One region of the Streptomyces sp. NBC_00457 genome, then DNA from elsewhere that is predicted to be linked to it. Evidence: predicted binding sites of a transcription regulator. Region 1 holds the regulator's gene; the other holds the start of a gene.
What was found. The regulator HspR, encoded in region 1, represses chaperone genes until heat shock. The targets are predictions, from matches to a motif close to TTGAGNNNNNNNNNCTCAA.
Positions count from the first base shown of each region.

Region 2: lon (endopeptidase La) is a predicted target of HspR. The motif match lies at 3,007-3,025, and genes of this name have one in related genera.

Region 1 covers NZ_CP107905.1:5,175,251-5,183,621, reverse strand. The annotation lists gene OG828_RS23535 (MraY family glycosyltransferase) at 1-87, shown strand, start outside; gene dnaK (molecular chaperone DnaK) at 182-2,029, shown strand; gene grpE (nucleotide exchange factor GrpE) at 2,026-2,670, shown strand; gene dnaJ (molecular chaperone DnaJ) at 2,707-3,879, shown strand; gene OG828_RS23515 (heat shock protein transcriptional repressor HspR) at 3,885-4,334, shown strand; gene OG828_RS23510 (fibronectin type III domain-containing protein) at 4,418-6,139, opposite strand; gene OG828_RS23505 (fibronectin type III domain-containing protein) at 6,157-8,127, opposite strand.
Region 2 covers NZ_CP107905.1:3,840,097-3,848,467, forward strand. The annotation lists gene OG828_RS17220 (lysozyme) at 1-211, shown strand, start outside; gene lon (endopeptidase La) at 570-2,984, opposite strand; gene OG828_RS17230 (rhomboid-like protein) at 3,161-3,880, opposite strand; gene OG828_RS17235 (spermidine synthase) at 4,055-4,732, shown strand; gene OG828_RS17240 (response regulator transcription factor) at 4,857-5,597, shown strand; gene OG828_RS17245 (HAMP domain-containing sensor histidine kinase) at 5,594-6,700, shown strand; gene OG828_RS17250 (multifunctional oxoglutarate decarboxylase/oxoglutarate dehydrogenase thiamine pyrophosphate-binding subunit/dihydrolipoyllysine-residue succinyltransferase subunit) at 6,982-8,371, shown strand, end outside.

The DNA of each region.
Region 1 (8,371 bases):
GTGGGGCTGCTCGGGGTGCCGGTGTACGGGCCTCGCCGGTCCGCTTCTCCGCAGGTCACGGGCCAGTTGCGTGTAAGGAACGGATAAGAGTTGAGCCTCACAGACTCAGGTCTGTTGACCGCAGGGAAGCCGTCGTGCACACTTGAGTCCGTTCCACTCAAGTCAGCTGGAGGAATCAACCATGGCACGTGCGGTCGGCATCGACCTGGGCACGACTAACTCCGTCGTCAGCGTTCTGGAGGGCGGTGAGCCCACCGTCATCACCAACGCCGAGGGCGCCAGGACCACGCCGTCCGTCGTCGCCTTCGCCAAGAACGGCGAGGTGCTCGTCGGCGAGGTCGCCAAGCGCCAGGCGGTCACCAACGTGGACCGGACCATCCGCTCGGTGAAGCGGCACATGGGCACGGACTGGAAGATCGAGCTCGACAACAAGCCCTTCAACCCGCAGCAGATCTCCGCGTTCATCCTGCAGAAGCTGAAGCGCGACGCCGAGTCCTACCTGGGCGAGAAGGTGACCGACGCGGTCATCACCGTCCCCGCGTACTTCAACGACTCCGAGCGTCAGGCGACCAAGGAAGCCGGTGAGATCGCCGGTCTCAACGTCCTTCGTATCGTCAACGAGCCGACGGCCGCCGCTCTCGCGTACGGCCTCGACAAGGACGACCAGACGATCCTCGTCTTCGACCTCGGCGGCGGCACCTTCGACGTGTCCCTGCTGGAGATCGGCGACGGTGTCGTCGAGGTGAAGGCCACCAACGGTGACAACCACCTCGGTGGTGACGACTGGGACCAGCGCATCGTCGACTACCTGGTCAAGCAGTTCTCGGCCGGTCACGGCGTGGACCTGGGCAAGGACAAGATGGCCCTCCAGCGCCTCCGCGAGGCCGCCGAGAAGGCCAAGATCGAGCTGTCCTCCTCCACCGAGACCTCGATCAACCTGCCGTACATCACCGCCTCCGCCGAGGGCCCGCTGCACCTGGACGAGAAGCTCACCCGGGCGCAGTTCCAGCAGCTGACGGCCGACCTGCTGGAGCGCTGCAAGACCCCGTTCTTCAACGTGATGAAGGACGCCGGCGTCTCCATCAACGAGATCGACCACGTCGTCCTCGTCGGCGGCTCCACCCGTATGCCCGCCGTCGCCGAGCTGGTGCGCGAGCTGACCGGCGGCAAGGACGCCAACAAGGGTGTCAACCCGGACGAGGTCGTCGCCATCGGCGCCGCCCTGCAGGCCGGTGTCCTCAAGGGTGAGGTCAAGGACGTCCTGCTCCTCGACGTGACCCCGCTGTCCCTGGGTATCGAGACCAAGGGCGGCATCATGACCAAGCTGATCGAGCGCAACACCACGATCCCGACGAAGCGCTCCGAGATCTTCACCACGGCCGAGGACAACCAGCCGTCGGTGCAGATCCAGGTCTACCAGGGCGAGCGCGAGATCGCGGCGTACAACAAGAAGCTCGGGATGTTCGAGCTCACGGGCCTGCCGCCGGCCCCGCGCGGTGTCCCGCAGATCGAGGTCGCCTTCGACATCGACGCCAACGGCATCATGCACGTCACGGCCAAGGACCTCGGCACCGGCAAGGAGCAGAAGATGACCGTCACCGGCGGCTCCTCGCTGCCGAAGGACGAGGTCGACCGGATGCGCCAGGAGGCCGAGAAGTACGCGGAGGAGGACCACGCCCGCCGCGAGGCCGCCGAGTCCCGCAACCAGGGCGAGCAGCTCGTCTACCAGACGGAGAAGTTCCTCAAGGACAACGAGGACAAGGTCCCCGGCGAGATCAAGACCGAGGTCGAGGCCTCCGTCGAGGAGCTGAAGGAAGCCCTCAAGGGCGAGGACACCGCCGTCATCCGCACGGCCACCGAGAAGGTCGCGGCCGTCTCGCAGAAGCTCGGCCAGGCCATGTACGCCGACGCCCAGGCCGCGCAGGCCGAGGGCGGCCCGGAGGGTGCCACCGCCGGCGGCGCCAAGGCGGACGACGACGTCGTGGACGCCGAGATCGTGGACGACGAGCGCAAGGACGGTGCGGCGTGACCGAGGAGACCCCGGGCTTCGACGAGAAGCCCGACGTCCCCTCCGGCGCGACCCCCGACGACGCCGAGCCGCAGGCCGCTCCCGAAGAGGGGGCGGCCCCGGCCGGGGACGTGAACGCAGAAGCGGGCCTGCTGGCCCAGCTGGACCAGGCGCGTACGGCGCTCGGTGAGCGCACGGCCGACCTCCAGCGGCTCCAGGCCGAGTTCGCGAACTACCGCCGCCGGGTCGAGCGCGACCGGATCGCGGTCAAGGAGATCGCCATCGCGAACCTCCTGACCGAGCTCCTGCCCGTGCTCGACGACATCGGCCGCGCCCGCGACCACGGCGAGTTCGTCGGCGGATTCAAGTCCGTCGGGGAGTCGCTGGAGACCGTCGCGGCGAAGATGGGACTGCAGCAGTTCGGCAAGGAGGGCGAGCCCTTCGACCCGACGATCCACGAGGCGCTGATGCACTCCTACGCGCCGGACGTCACCGAGACGACCTGCGTCGCGATCCTCCAGCCGGGGTATCGCATCGGCGAGCGCACCATCCGCCCCGCGCGGGTGGCGGTCGCCGAGCCGCAGCCGGGCGCCCAGACCGTCAAGGCCGAAGAGGCCGAGGCCGGCGACGACAAGGAGAACGGTGGCCCGGACGAGGGCTGACGTTGAACTGACGACGAGAGAGGAGGGACGTCGAGGATGAGCACCAAGGACTTCATCGAGAAGGACTACTACAAGGTCCTCGGCGTCCCCAAGGACGCCACCGAGGCCGAGATCAAGAAGGCGTACCGGAAGCTCGCCCGCGAGTACCACCCGGACGCCAACAAGGGCAACGCCAAGGCCGAGGAGCGCTTCAAGGAGATCTCCGAGGCGAACGACATCCTCGGCGACCCCAAGAAGCGCAAGGAATACGACGAGGCACGCACCCTCTTCGGCAACGGCGGATTCCGCCCGGGGCCGGGCGCGGGCGGCGGCAACTTCAACTTCGACCTGGGCGACCTCTTCGGAGGCGCCCCCCAGGGCGGGGGTTCCGGAAGCTTCGGCGGCGGCATCGGTGATGTCTTCGGGGGCCTGTTCAACCGGGGCGGCGCCACCACGCGCACCCAGCCGCGACGCGGCCAGGACATCGAGTCCGAGGTCACCCTCAGCTTCACCGAGGCGATCGAGGGCGCGACGGTCCCGCTGCGGATGTCCTCGCAGTCACCCTGCAAGGCCTGCTCGGGCACGGGTGACGCGAACGGCAACCCGCGCGTCTGCCCGACCTGTGTGGGCACCGGCCAGGTGGCAAGGGGCTCCGGCGGAGGTTTCTCCCTCACGGACCCCTGCCCGGACTGCAAGGGCCGCGGCCTGATCGCGGAGAACCCCTGCGAGGTCTGCAAGGGCAGCGGCCGCGCCAAGTCGTCGCGCACCATGCAGGTCCGTATCCCGGCCGGGGTGTCGGACGGCCAGCGCATCCGCCTGCGCGGCAAGGGCGCACCCGGTGAACGGGGCGGCCCGGCAGGCGACTTGTACGTGGTCGTCCATGTCGACGCCCACCCGGTCTTCGGCCGCAAGGACGACAACCTCACCGTCACCGTCCCGGTGACGTTCACCGAGGCGGCACTGGGCGGAGAAGTCCGGGTCCCGACGCTGGGCGGCCCTCCCGTCACCCTGAAGCTGCCGCCGGGCACGCCCAACGGCCGCACCATGCGGGCGCGGGGCAAGGGCGCGGTCCGCAAGGACGGCACTCGCGGTGACCTGTTGGTCACCGTGGAGGTGAGTGTTCCGAAGGACCTGACGGGGAAGGCTCGTGACGCGCTAGAGGCGTACCGCGAGGCGACCGCGGGTGAGGATCCGCGGGCGGAGCTGTTCCAGGCCGCGAAGGGAGCTTGATGGAGATGGACGGCCGTCGACGCAACCCGTATGAACTGACCGAGGAGACCCCGGTCTACGTCATCTCGGTGGCGGCCCAGCTGTCCGGCCTGCACCCGCAGACGCTGCGTCAGTACGACCGCCTGGGCCTGGTCTCCCCGGACCGCACCGCCGGCCGGGGCCGCCGCTACTCGGCGCGCGACATCGAACTGCTCCGCACCGTGCAGCAGTTGTCACAGGACGAGGGCATCAACCTCGCCGGCATCAAGCGCATCATCGAACTGGAGAACCAGGTCGCCGCCCTGCAGTCCCGCGTCGCGGAACTCCAGGCGGCCCTGGACGGCGCCGCGGCGGCGATGCAGCAGCGCGAGGCGGCGGTGCACGCGTCGTACCGCCGCGATCTGGTGCCGTACCAGGAAGTGCAGCAGACCAGTGCGCTGGTGGTGTGGCGGCCGAAGCGGTCGTCCGAGCAGTAGGCGGGCTCAACACGCTCGAGGGGCCCGCATGCCGACCGCACTGTCGGTATGCGGGCCCCTTTGCTGTGAGGCGGGGTCGTGTCTCAGGCGGTCGGCGTGGTGATCGCGTAAGCCCCCGCGGGGGCGGTCTCCGTGCCGTCGGCGGCGACGGCCGTCACCCAGTAGAAGGACGTCGTGCCGCGCTTCGCGCCCGTGTCGATGAAGGACGTGTCGCTGTTGCCGAGGTCGGCGATCTTCTCGTATGCCGACGTGGCCGGGTTCCAGCGGTGGACGCGGTAGCCGCCGGCCGCCTCGGGGGCGGATGCGCCGAGCCCGGTCCAGGTCAGGGAGTTGCCCCCGTCGCCCTCCGGTGCCACCGCTTCCAGTTCCAGCGGGGAGCCCTCCGGCGTCGCCACACTCGGCGTGACGTCGAGTTCCGTCTCCACCACGATGTCGGCCTCGCCGGTCCACTTCCAGCTGGAGAGCCAGTTGTCGTCGTACGCGTCCACGAAGAAGCACGCCTCCTCGCCGTCCGGCAGGGTCGCGTACTCGTACGACGTGGTGTCGGCGAACAGCCACTCCACCTCGTGCACGGAGCAGACCTTCTCCTCCTCGTCGCCCACGAGTTCACCCCGGTAGACGAGGTACCGCCCGAGGTCGGGCGCCGGGTTGGGGTCCCAGCTCAGCGTGAAGCCGTACCCGGTCGGTGTGACCGTCAGCCCGGTCACCGCGGGCGGCGGGGTCCGGTCATAGCGGGTCGCCTCGACGGCGGCGGAGCGGACGGACTCGTTGCCCGCCGCGTCCAGGGCGGTCACCCGGTAGGTGTAGGAGCTTCCCTCGACCGCCGAAGTGTCCCGGTACGAGGCCTCGTTCGCGTCCCCGACCTTGACGTACGAGGTGCTCCAGATCGGCGCCCGGTACACGCGGTACGACGCCGCTCCGGTGACCGCGGTCCAGTCGAGCCGGAGTCCGTCCGCCACGGAGGTTTCCGCCAGGTCGGTGGGCGCGCCGGGGGCCGTGCGGTCGGCGGTGACGACGGCCTTGTCCGCCGTACCGGCCGACTCGTTGCCCGCCTTGTCGTAGGCGCGGACCTCGTAGTAGTACGTGTCACCGGTCACCGGAAGGGTGCTGTCGGTGTACGACGTCGACGTGGTCGTCTTCAGCGGAGTGCTGCCGAACGACGCACCCTTGAGGCGGCGGTAGACGCGGTATCCGGCGAGGTCCATCTCCTTGTTCTTGGCCCAGGTGAGCTTGGCCTTGCCGGTGGCCTGGTCGTACGACAGCGAAGTGCCGGTCGGGGTGAGGGGCTTGACCTTGTCGACGGTCGCGGACGTGCGGGGCGTGTAGGCGAACTTGACGCTCGCGCTGCCGGTCCAGTTGACGTAGTCGACGCGGATGCTGTGCTTGCCGGACGGGATCGTGAGGTTGACGGCCTTGGTGACCGTCGACGACACGTTCTTCCACAGGTCGATCTTGCGGACGCCGTCGACGTACACGCGGATGCCGTCCAGGGCGGAGGCGTTGAGGGCGAACGGGCCGCCGGAGCCGAAGTCCCTCGTCACCGTCCAGCGGACGCCGAAGTTGTTGCTCGGCAGGCCGGTGGCGGGGGCGCCCGTGCCCCAGTTCTGGTCGATCGCCGGGTCACAGTCGGTCTTCTTCGCCGTGCCGGAGAACGTGGTGTTCGCGAAGAACTGGCGCTTGAAGACGGGGGAAGTGCAGCTCACGGCCGCAGTGGCCGGGGCCGCGGTCGCGGCGAGGAGGCCGCCCGCGGTGGTGAGCACGACGGCGGTCGCGGTGACCGCCGTCGTGCGTCTGGCGTGGTTCATCGGGTCCTTCGGGGAGTTCAGGTTCCGGGTGTGGCAGAGACCTCGGGAGACAGCGCGGACTCCAGGCCGGCCTGGTTGAGCGTGGCGACGGCGTAGTAGTACGTCGTGCCGTTGGTCAGTCCGGTGTCGGTGTGGCGGTGGTCGGCGGTGTCGTAGGTCGCCTCGGCGTTCTCCTTGGTGACGCCGGGGCTGGTCGAGCGGTACACGCGGTAGCCGGTGACCGGGGACTGGCCATTGGGGGACGCCACGATGGCCCAGGTCAGCCGGACTTGTCCGTCGCCTGGCACGACCTCGTACACCTCGGTGGGCCCGGGCGGCCGGGTCTCGACCTGGCCCCCGCCCGCGGGAGGCAGCACGGAGTTCGAGGGGGCCGAGCGGATGCCGTATGTCGAGGTGGCGACCACCGCGTAGTAGTAGGTCCGATCGTCGGCGGTCGCCGTCATCTCGTACGACCTGGCGGTGGTCGTGGCGTACACGTTCGAGGCGTTGGTCGTGTCCACCGGCGTCGTGCGGGAGCGGTACACCGTGTAGCCGGACACGGGAACCGCGCCGCTCTGGTTCCAGACCAGGCTGATCCGGTCGCTGCCGGCGTCCGCGAGGATGCTGAGGCCCGGAGCCCCGGGCGCGCTGCTCGGACCGACCGTCCTGGTGCCGGGGACGCGGGCCCCGGCGTGGGACTCGTTGCCGGCCGCGTCCACGGCCGTCACCACGTAGATGTACGTTTCCCCCGCCACGCCGGTGGTGTCCCGGTAGGTGACCGTCTGCGTCGTGCCGACAAGCGTGCCGTAGGACTGGGACGACGTGGATCGGTAGACGCGGTAGGCGGCGGCGTCGCTGCCGATGCTCTGCCAGGTGAGCGTCACTCCGTCCTCGTCCTCCGCGACGACGTCGACCCCCTGCGGCACCGCCGGCGCCACCGTGTCCCGGGTCGCCCACACGACAGCGGAGAACACCGAGATGTTCCCGGCCGCGTCCAGCGCCCGCACCTTGTAGGCGAAGGGCACGTCGGCCGTCGCGTCCTTGTCGTCGTACGCCGCCGAACCGGTCACCGCGATGCGGGTGAAGGGGCCATCGGCGTTCGACGCGCGGTACACCTCGTACGAGGTGGCGCCGGAAACAGCCTGCCAGGAAAGAGAGTTGGCCGCCTTGGTCGACTTCGCCACGAGACTCTTCGGCGCGCCGGGGGCCGTGCTGTCGACGGTGGTGACCGGCTGGTCGGCGGTGCCCGTCGAGACGTTGCCCGCCTTGTCGACCGCGCGGACCTCGTAGTAGTAGGTGTCACCGGTCGGGGGCGGGGAGTTCGTGTACGACGTCGAAGTGGTCGTCGCGAGCGGCGTGCCCGGGTACGAACTCCCCTTCAGGCGCCGGTAGACCCGGTATCCGGCGAGGTCCATCTCCTTGTTCTTGGCCCAGGTGAGCTTGGCCTTGCCGGTGGCCTGGTCGTACGACAGCGAAGTGCCGGTCGGGGTGAGGGGCTTGACCTTGTCGACGGTCGCGGACGTGCGGGGTGTGTAGGCGAACTTGACGCTCGCGCTGCCGGTCCAGTTGACGTAGTCGACGCGGATGCTGTGCTTGCCGGACGGGATGGTGAGGTTGACGGCCTTGGAGACGGTCGTGGAGGTGTTCTTCCACAGGTCGATCTTGCGGACGCCGTCGACGTACACGCGGATGCCGTCCAGGGCGGAGGCGTTGAGGGCGAACGGGCCGCCGGAGCCGAAGTCTCTGGTCACCGTCCAGCGGACGCCGAAGTTGTTGCTCGGCAGGCCCGAGGTGGGGGCGCCGGACCACTTCTGGTCGATGGTGGTGTCGCAGTCCGTCTTCTTCGGAGTGCCCGAAAAGGTGGTGTTTGCGAAGAACTGCCGTTTGAAGACGGGGGAAGTGCAGCTGACGGCGGCGGAGGCGGGGGTGGTGGCGATGGTGGAGAGCAGGCCGCCGGCGGTGGCGAGCGCGACGGCGGTCGCGGTCGTCGTGCGTCTGGCTGAGTTCATTCGGTCCTCGGGTCGGGATCAGAGCGACGGAAAAGAGCTGCCCTGATCACGACTCGCGAGGTATGGCGTTGGTTGTACGGATCTCGATCACTGCTCGGGGTGCGTCGAATGGAGGGTCCGTAAAGGGGGTTTGGAGGCGAATCTTTCGGTTCTTCACAGGTCAAACGGAGGGTGATGTTGTCATCTCGTTAAGTAGTTCCGCTTGACGCGGGCGGGCGCGGGCGCGTTGGCTTTTCAGTCACCT
Region 2 (8,371 bases), 1.3 Mb from region 1:
CAGCTGGTGGACCCAGTGCACCGGCAACTACGCCGGCTTCGCCTCCGCCAACCCGCTGTGGGTCGCCCGGTACGCGTCGACCGTGGGGACGCTGCCCGCGGGATGGTCGTACTACACGATGTGGCAGTACACGTCCTCCGGGCCGACGGTCGGGGACCACAACAAGTTCAACGGTTCGCTGGACCGGGTTGTGGCGCTGGCCAACGGCTAGTACCACGCCGCCCCGGCTGGGGGTCCGGGGGTTATCCCCCGGGAAATGCAGTAACGGTTCGCTGGACCGGGTTGTGGCGCTGGCCAACGGCTAGTACCACGCCGCCCCGGCTGGGGGTCCGGGGTTATCCCCCGGGAAATGCAGTAACGGTTCGCTGGACCGGGTTGTGGCGCTGGCCAACGGCTAGTACCACGCCGCCCCGGCTGGGGGTCCGGGGTTATCCCCCGGGAAATGCAGTAACGGTTCGCTGGACCGGGTGGTCGCGCTCGCCAACGGCTGACGCCGACGTCCCCGCCGTACGGCGAAGGCCCGGGCCTCCCTCACAGGGACCCGGGCCTTGCCTGTCCGGTCGCGCCCGTCACGCCGCGACCGGAACCTCCGGGGCCGCGTCGCTCGTGGCCGACGACAGGGCCAGTTCCAGGACCTGGCGGACGTCGGTGACGGTGTGGACGTCGAGCTTGTCCAGCACCTCGGCGGGGACGTCGTCCAGGTCGGGCTCGTTGCGCTTGGGGATGACGACGGTGGTGACGCCCGCCCGGTGGGCCGCGAGGAGCTTCTGCTTCACGCCGCCGATCGGGAGGACCCGGCCGGTCAGCGAGACCTCGCCGGTCATCGCCACGTCCGTGCGGACCAGACGGCCGGAGAGCAGCGACGCGAGGGCGGTCGTCATCGTGACGCCCGCGCTCGGGCCGTCCTTCGGCACCGCGCCCGCCGGGAAGTGGATGTGCACGCCCCGGTCCTTCAGGTCGGCGACCGGCAGCTCCAGTTCGGCGCCGTGCGAGCGGAGGAAGGACAGGGCGATCTGCGCGCTCTCCTTCATCACGTCACCCAGTTGGCCGGTCAGCGTCAGGCCCGCCGCGCCCGTCTCCGGGTCGGCCAGCGACGCCTCGACGAACAGGACGTCACCGCCCGCGCCGGTCACCGCGAGACCGGTGGCGACACCGGGGACCGCCGTACGGCGCTCCGCCGGGTCCTGCGCGGACTCGGGCACGTGGTGCGGCCGGCCGATCAGGTCACGCAGGTCACCGTCACCGACGGTGAACGGCAGCTTCCGCTCGCCCAGTTCGTGCTGCGCCGCGACCTTGCGGAGCAGCCGTGCGATCGAGCGCTCCAGGTTGCGGACGCCCGCCTCGCGCGTGTACTCGCCGGCGAGCTTGCGCAGCGCGCTCTCGTCGATGACGACCTCGTCCTCGTTGAGACCGGCCCGCTCCAGCTGGCGCGGGAGCAGGTGGTCGCGGGCGATGACGATCTTCTCGTCCTCGGTGTAGCCGTCGAGGCGGACCAGCTCCATACGGTCGAGCAGGGCCTCCGGGATGGCCTCCAGGACGTTGGCCGTGGCGAGGAAGACGACATCGCTCAGGTCGAGTTCGACCTCCAGGTAGTGGTCGCGGAACGTGTGGTTCTGCGCCGGGTCCAGGACCTCGAGGAGGGCCGCCGCCGGGTCGCCGCGGAAGTCCGAGCCCACCTTGTCGATCTCGTCGAGCAGGACGACCGGGTTCATCGACCCGGCCTCCTTGACGGCGCGGACGATGCGGCCGGGCAGCGCGCCGACGTACGTACGCCGGTGGCCGCGGATCTCCGCCTCGTCGCGGACGCCACCGAGGGCGACGCGCACGAACTTGCGGCCCATGGCGTGCGCGACCGACTCGGCGACCGAGGTCTTGCCGACGCCGGGCGGGCCGACGAGGGCCAGTACGGCACCGCCGCGCCGTCCGCCGATGACACCGAGGCCACGCTCGCTGCGCCGCTTGCGCACGGCCAGGTACTCGGTGATCCGCTCCTTCACGTCCTCCAGGCCCGCGTGCTCGGCGTCGAGGACCTCCTTCGCGCCCTGGATGTCGTACGCGTCCTCCGTCCGTTCGTTCCACGGCAGTTCGAGGACGGTGTCGAGCCAGGTGCGGATCCAGGAGCCCTCCGGGGACTGGTCGCTGGACCGCTCCAGCTTGTCGACCTCCTTGAGCGCGGCCTCGCGGACCTTCTCGGGGAGGTCGGCGGCCTCGACGCGGGCGCGGTAGTCGTCGGACTCCTCGCCGTCCTTCTCGCCGTTCAGCTCGCGCAGTTCCTTGCGTACGGCTTCCAGCTGACGGCGGAGCAGGAACTCGCGCTGCTGCTTGTCGACGCCCTCCTGGACGTCCTTGGCGATGGTCTCGGCGACGTCCTGCTCGGCGAGGTGGTCACGCAGCTGCTGGGTGGCGAGCTTGAGGCGGGCGACGGGGTCGCCGGTCTCCAGCAGCTCGATCTTCTGTTCGGTGGTGAGGAAGGGCGAGTAGCCGGAGTTGTCGGCGAGCGCGGAGACGTCGTCGATGGCCTGTACGCGGTCCACGACCTGCCAGGCGCCGCGCTGACGCAGCCAGGCGGTGGCAAGGGCCTTGTACTCCTTGACCAGTTCGGTGACATGGCCCGGCAGCGGCTCGGGCACGCTCTCCTCGACCCTGGTCGCCTCGACCCACAGCGCCGCGCCCGGCCCGGTGGTCCCGGCCCCGATCTGCACGCGCCCGCGCCCCCGGATGAGGGCGCCCGGGTCACCGTCGGCGAGCCGGCCGACCTGCTCGACGGTGCCGAGCACACCGGTGCCCGCGTACGTCCCGTCGATGCGCGGCACCAGCAGCACCTTCGGCTTCCCCGGCTCCGACCGCGCGGCGGCCTGAGCGGCCTCCACCGCGGCCCGTACATCGGTGTCGTTCAGATCCAGCGGCACCACCATCCCGGGCAGCACGACCTCGTCGTCGAGCGGCAGCACGGGCAGGGTGAGCGGTGAGGACGTCGAAGCCATGATCTCCCCTTCGGCAGTCAAGTTGAGCTATGCCGACTCAATGCTCGTGAGCCTCCGAATGTTCCCCAGCATGTGTTCGCTGTCAGCGATCGAGGCGACGGCGCTGGTGAAGGGGGAAGCGCCGCAGGCGCCCGCGAATTCCCGGTGCTACCAGGTCGGTGCGCGGGGCTGTGTCGCTAGCGCGAAGCGCGCCGCACGATCGGCCACATCCCGATCCCAACCCCCAGCGCGATCAAATGCCCCCAATTGGACATCGGATCCAGAAACGCCATCAGGTCATCCACCAGCACCCACCCGAACAGCCCCAGCAGCGGCCACCGCAGCCACGGCGACAGCAGCCCCGCCAACGCACCGATCGACGCCGCGACGCCGAAGCTGATGCCGTAGTCGAGGCGATGGAGCGAGGAGTCGGGCAGATGGCCCGCCAGTACCGCGAGGCCGATGGGGACTTCGGTCGCGAGGGTGGCCAGCACATGCCCGGCCAGGAACACAAGGGCCGTACGCGCCCCGCCGATCCGCCGTTCCAGGGCGGTGAGGACGAGCAGGAAGGCCACCGCGTACGGCGACAGCAGTCCGCCCGCGACCCACAGCGCGCTGGCCAGCAGCACGAACACGGGGGTGGTGACGAGGTGCGCCACGTCCGTGCTGGAGCCCTGGACGAGGGTGTGGACGACGGCCGGATCGGCGTACTCCATGATCAGCGAGGTGCCCGCCAGCACGGCCGCGTAGGTGAAGGTGAAGGGGGTGCCTGTGGGGGTGGGCAGCAACTGCCATGGACGGCGGGCTCGCTTGCGAGGGGGCGCCGGCATCGGGCCCCGTTGCCGCGGCACCCCGTTCAGCAGCCCGGAGACCTCGGGAAGGACGTCAGGAGACGTCGTCGGCGCGTTCCGTTCCACCGTGCGGCGCTCCTTCCGTTGCTCCGCCACCCTCCGCGCCCTCGCGAGCCGTCGTCTGTGACGGACGCCACCTCGCAGCCGATTCACACCGAACTCTCAGACGACCACCGGCGACCCCGTGGCCTCTCCGCGAATTCCGTCAACAATCCGTCAAAGAAGTGCCACGATGGGTCGATGCCCACCGCATACGACATGCCCGAAGTCCTGGACCGTCGCGAGGGCCCGTACGGAGAGGTCGTCCTGCGCCGCCACGGCGGACTGCTGCAGATCATCGCGAACGGCTGCTTCCTGATGGACACCTCCGACGGCCGCTCGGAGCGGCGGCTCGTCGACGTGGCGCTCGATGCCCTGGACGCCCGTGAGCGGCCGACCGTGCTGATCGGAGGCCTGGGCGTCGGTTTCTCGCTCGCGCATGCGACGGAGAACCGGCGCTGGGGCCGCATCACCGTCGTCGAACGCGAGCCGGCCGTCATCGACTGGCACCGCGAAGGTCCGCTGTCCGAAGTGTCCGCAAAGGCCCTCACGGATCCCCGCACGGAGATCGTCGAGAGTGACCTGATCTCTTACGTCAATGAGACTTGCGACACGTTCGACGCCCTGTGCCTCGACATCGACAACGGACCCGAATGGACCGTCACCGAGGGCAACGAGGGGCTGTACTCACCGGCCGGACTGGCAAGTTGCGCACGGGTGTTGAGGCCAGGGGGTGTACTGGCCGTATGGTCGGCGAAGCCCTCTCCGGAATTTGAAGGAACCCTATGGAATGCCGGTTTCCAACAGGTGCGTACCGATGAGATCCCGGTTGCCCGGGGCGTTCCGGACGTCGTGCATCTCGGCGTCCGACCTGGATAGCAAACGGCCGGTGACTCCCCGTACTCTGCTTCCCTGACGCCGATCATTCAAGCGTCAATCGCAGACATGCGCAGTCATAAGGGATCACCCCACGGATTCCGGAAAGCAACTTCAGGGGCGGGCGATGGAGCAGACACACACCTCCCACAACGGCACGGCGACGGCCACCCCGGGCGCACAGCGCCGGGTGCTGGTGGTCGAGGACGACCCCACGATCGTGGACGCCATCGCCACCCGCCTGCGTGCCGAAGGATTTCTCGTACAGACGGCGGGCGACGGCCCGGCCGCCGTCGACACGGCCGAGGCCTGGCAGCCTGATCTGCTGATCCTCGACATCATGCTGCCGGGCTTCGACGGCCTGGAGGTCTGCCGGCGCGTGCAGGCCGCGCGGCCGGTGCCGGTGCTGATGCTCACGGCACGTGACGACGAGACGGACATGCTGGTCGGGCTCGGCGTCGGCGCCGACGACTACATGACCAAGCCGTTCTCCATGCGGGAGCTGGCCGCCCGGGTGCACGTACTGCTGCGCCGGGTGGAGCGGGCCGCGATCGCCGCCTCCACGCCGCGCAGCGGCATCCTGCGCCTCGGTGAGCTGGAGATCGACCACGCGCAGCGCCGGGTGCGGGTCAGGTCCGAGGACGTGCACCTCACGCCCACCGAGTTCGATCTGCTGGTCTGCCTGGCGAACACCCCACGCGCGGTGCTCTCCCGTGAGCAGTTGCTCGCCGAGGTGTGGGACTGGGCGGACGCCTCCGGCACCCGGACCGTCGACAGCCACATCAAGGCGCTGCGGCGGAAGATCGGTGCCGAGCGGATCCGGACGGTGCACGGCGTGGGCTATGCGCTGGAGACGCCGACGCCATGACCGACGGGCCTGCCCCGCGCAGAGGCCCCGGGGGACCCTGGGGCGGCGTACGTCCGTTCTCGATCAAGACCAAGCTGGGCGCGCTCGTCGTCATCTCGGTCCTGATCACCACCGGTCTGATGATGATCGCGATGCGCACCGAGACCGAGCTGCGCTTCATCACGGTCTTCTCGATGATCGCCACTCTGCTGATCACGCAGTTCGTGGCGCACTCGCTGACCGCGCCGCTGGACGAGATGAACGCGGTGGCCCGGTCCATCGCGCAGGGCGACTACACGCGCCGGGTGCGGGACAACCGGCGTGACGAGCTGGGCGATCTGGCCGAGACGATCAATGCCATGGCCGACGAGCTGGAGGAGCAGGAGCGCCAGCGCAAGGAGCTGGTGGCGAATGTCTCGCACGAGCTGCGGACGCCGATCGCGGGCCTGCGCGCGGTCCTGGAGAACATCGTCGACGGCGTCACCGAGGCCGACCCGGAGACCATGCGGACGGCCCTGAAACAGACGGAGCGGCTCGGGCGGCTGGTGGAGACCCTGCTCGACCTGTCCCGGCTCGACAACGGCGTGGTACCGCTGAAGAAGCGGCGTTTCGAGGTGTGGCCGTATCTGTCGGGCGTGCTCAAGGAAGCCAACATGGTCGCCCCGGTCCGCGCGGGCATCGCGTCCGGATCCGGCACCCACACCCGTACGGACGTCCATCTGCACCTCGACGTCTCCCCGCCGGAGCTGACCGCGCACGCCGACCCCGAGCGGATCCACCAGGTCGTCGCCAACCTGATCGACAACGCGGTCAAGCACAGCCCGCCGCACGGCCGGGTGACGGTGAAGGCCCGGCGCGGGAACTGCCCCGAGTCGCTGGAGCTGGAGGTCCTCGACGAGGGGCCCGGTATCCCCAGGTCGGAGTGGCACCGCGTGTTCGAGCGGTTCAACCGGGGAGCCGTGAACCGCCCGCACGGACCCGGCAGCGACGGTGGCACGGGGCTGGGCCTGGCGATCGCCCGCTGGGCGGTGGATCTGCACGGCGGCCGGATCGGCGTGGCCGAATCCAAGCGGGGTTGCCGGATTCTGATCACCCTTCCGGGCGAGCCTTCCATGCAAAGTTGACGTAAAGTTCGATCCGGAGCCACAAGATCCACGCCGGTCCCCGCTGCGGGACACGTGTGATCAGGCAGAGGCCCGCGCCGTGATCGCGCCGGGTCGGGGCCGAGCCATCCCTTCCGCACCGGAACCTCGCTTGTTTCCCGCCATTTCCACCACCGAAACACGCGGTTCAGTGTGACTTACACGACGATGGGCAGGCCCGGACTGACCTACGCGGCCATGGGGGCGTAGCCTTGATTCCCGCTGTCCATCACCTTGTGAAGCGGAAGAGGGCGGTTGCCGCCGTGTCGCCACAGTCCCCCAGTAACTCGAGCATCTCGACCGACACCGACCAAGCGGGGAAGAACCCCGCGGCCGCGTTCGGGCCGAACGAGTGGCTCGTCGACGAGATCTATCAGCAGTACCTCCAGGACCCGAATTCCGTAGACCGCGCCTGGTGGGACTTCTTCGCCGACTACAAGCCCGGGGCCGCCGCCCCGTCGGCTCCGGCGGGTACCGCGGCCGCGGGGGCCGCGGGCACCACCACCACGGCTCAGCCGGCGCAGACCCCGGCCGCACCGGCCGCTCCCGCGGCCCCGGCTCCGGCGCCCGCGGCCCCGAAGCCCGCCGCCGCGACTCCCGCCCCGGCGAAGGCGCCCGCCAAGCCCGCGGCCGCCGCGCCCAAGGCCGCGCCCGCGACCCAGGCCCCCGACGGCCCGGAGTACGTGACGCTGCGCGGCCCCTCCGCCGCGGTCGCCAAGAACATGAACGCGTCGCTGGAGCTGCCCACGGCCACGTCCGTGCGCGCGGTCCCGGTGAAGCTGCTGTTCGACAACCGCATCGTCATCAACAACCACCTCAAGCGCGCCCGGGGCGGGAAGATCTCCTTCACGCACCTGATCGGCTACGCGATGGTGCAGGCCATCAAGGCCATGCCGTCGATGAACTACGCGTTCGGCGAGAAGGACGGCAAGCCGACGCTGGTCAAGCCGGCGCACATCAACCTCGGCCTCGCCATCGACCTGGTGAAGCCGAACGGCGACCGCCAGCTGGTCGTCGCGGCCATCAAGAAGGCCGAGACGCTGAACTTCTTCGAGTTCTGGCAGGCCTACGAGGACATCGTCCGTCGCGCCCGCGACAACAAGCTGACGATGGACGACTTCACCGGTGTCACGGTCTCGCTGACCAACCCCGGCGGCCTCGGCACGGTCCACTCGGTCCCCCGCCTGATGCCCGGTCAGTCGGTCATCATGGGCGTCGGCTCCATGGACTACCCGGCGGAGTTCCAGGGCACCTCCCAGGACACGCTGAACAAGCTCGGCATCTCCAAGGTCATGACGCTCACGTCGACGTACGACCACCGGGTGATCCAGGGCGCGGCCTCCGGCGAGTTCCTGCGCGCCGTCGCCAACCTGCTCCTCGGCGAGAACGGCTTCTACGACGAGATCTTCGAGTCGCTGCGCATCCCCTACGAGCCGGTCCGCTGGCTCAAGGACATCGACGCCTCGCACGACGACGACGTCACCAAGGCCGCCCGCGTCTTCGAGCTGATCCACTCCTACCGGGTCCGCGGCCACGTCATGGCCGACACCGACCCGCTGGAGTACCGCCAGCGCAAGCACCCCGACCTCGACATCGTCGAGCACGGCCTCACCCTGTGGGACCTGGAGCGCGAGTTCGCCGTCGGCGGCTTCG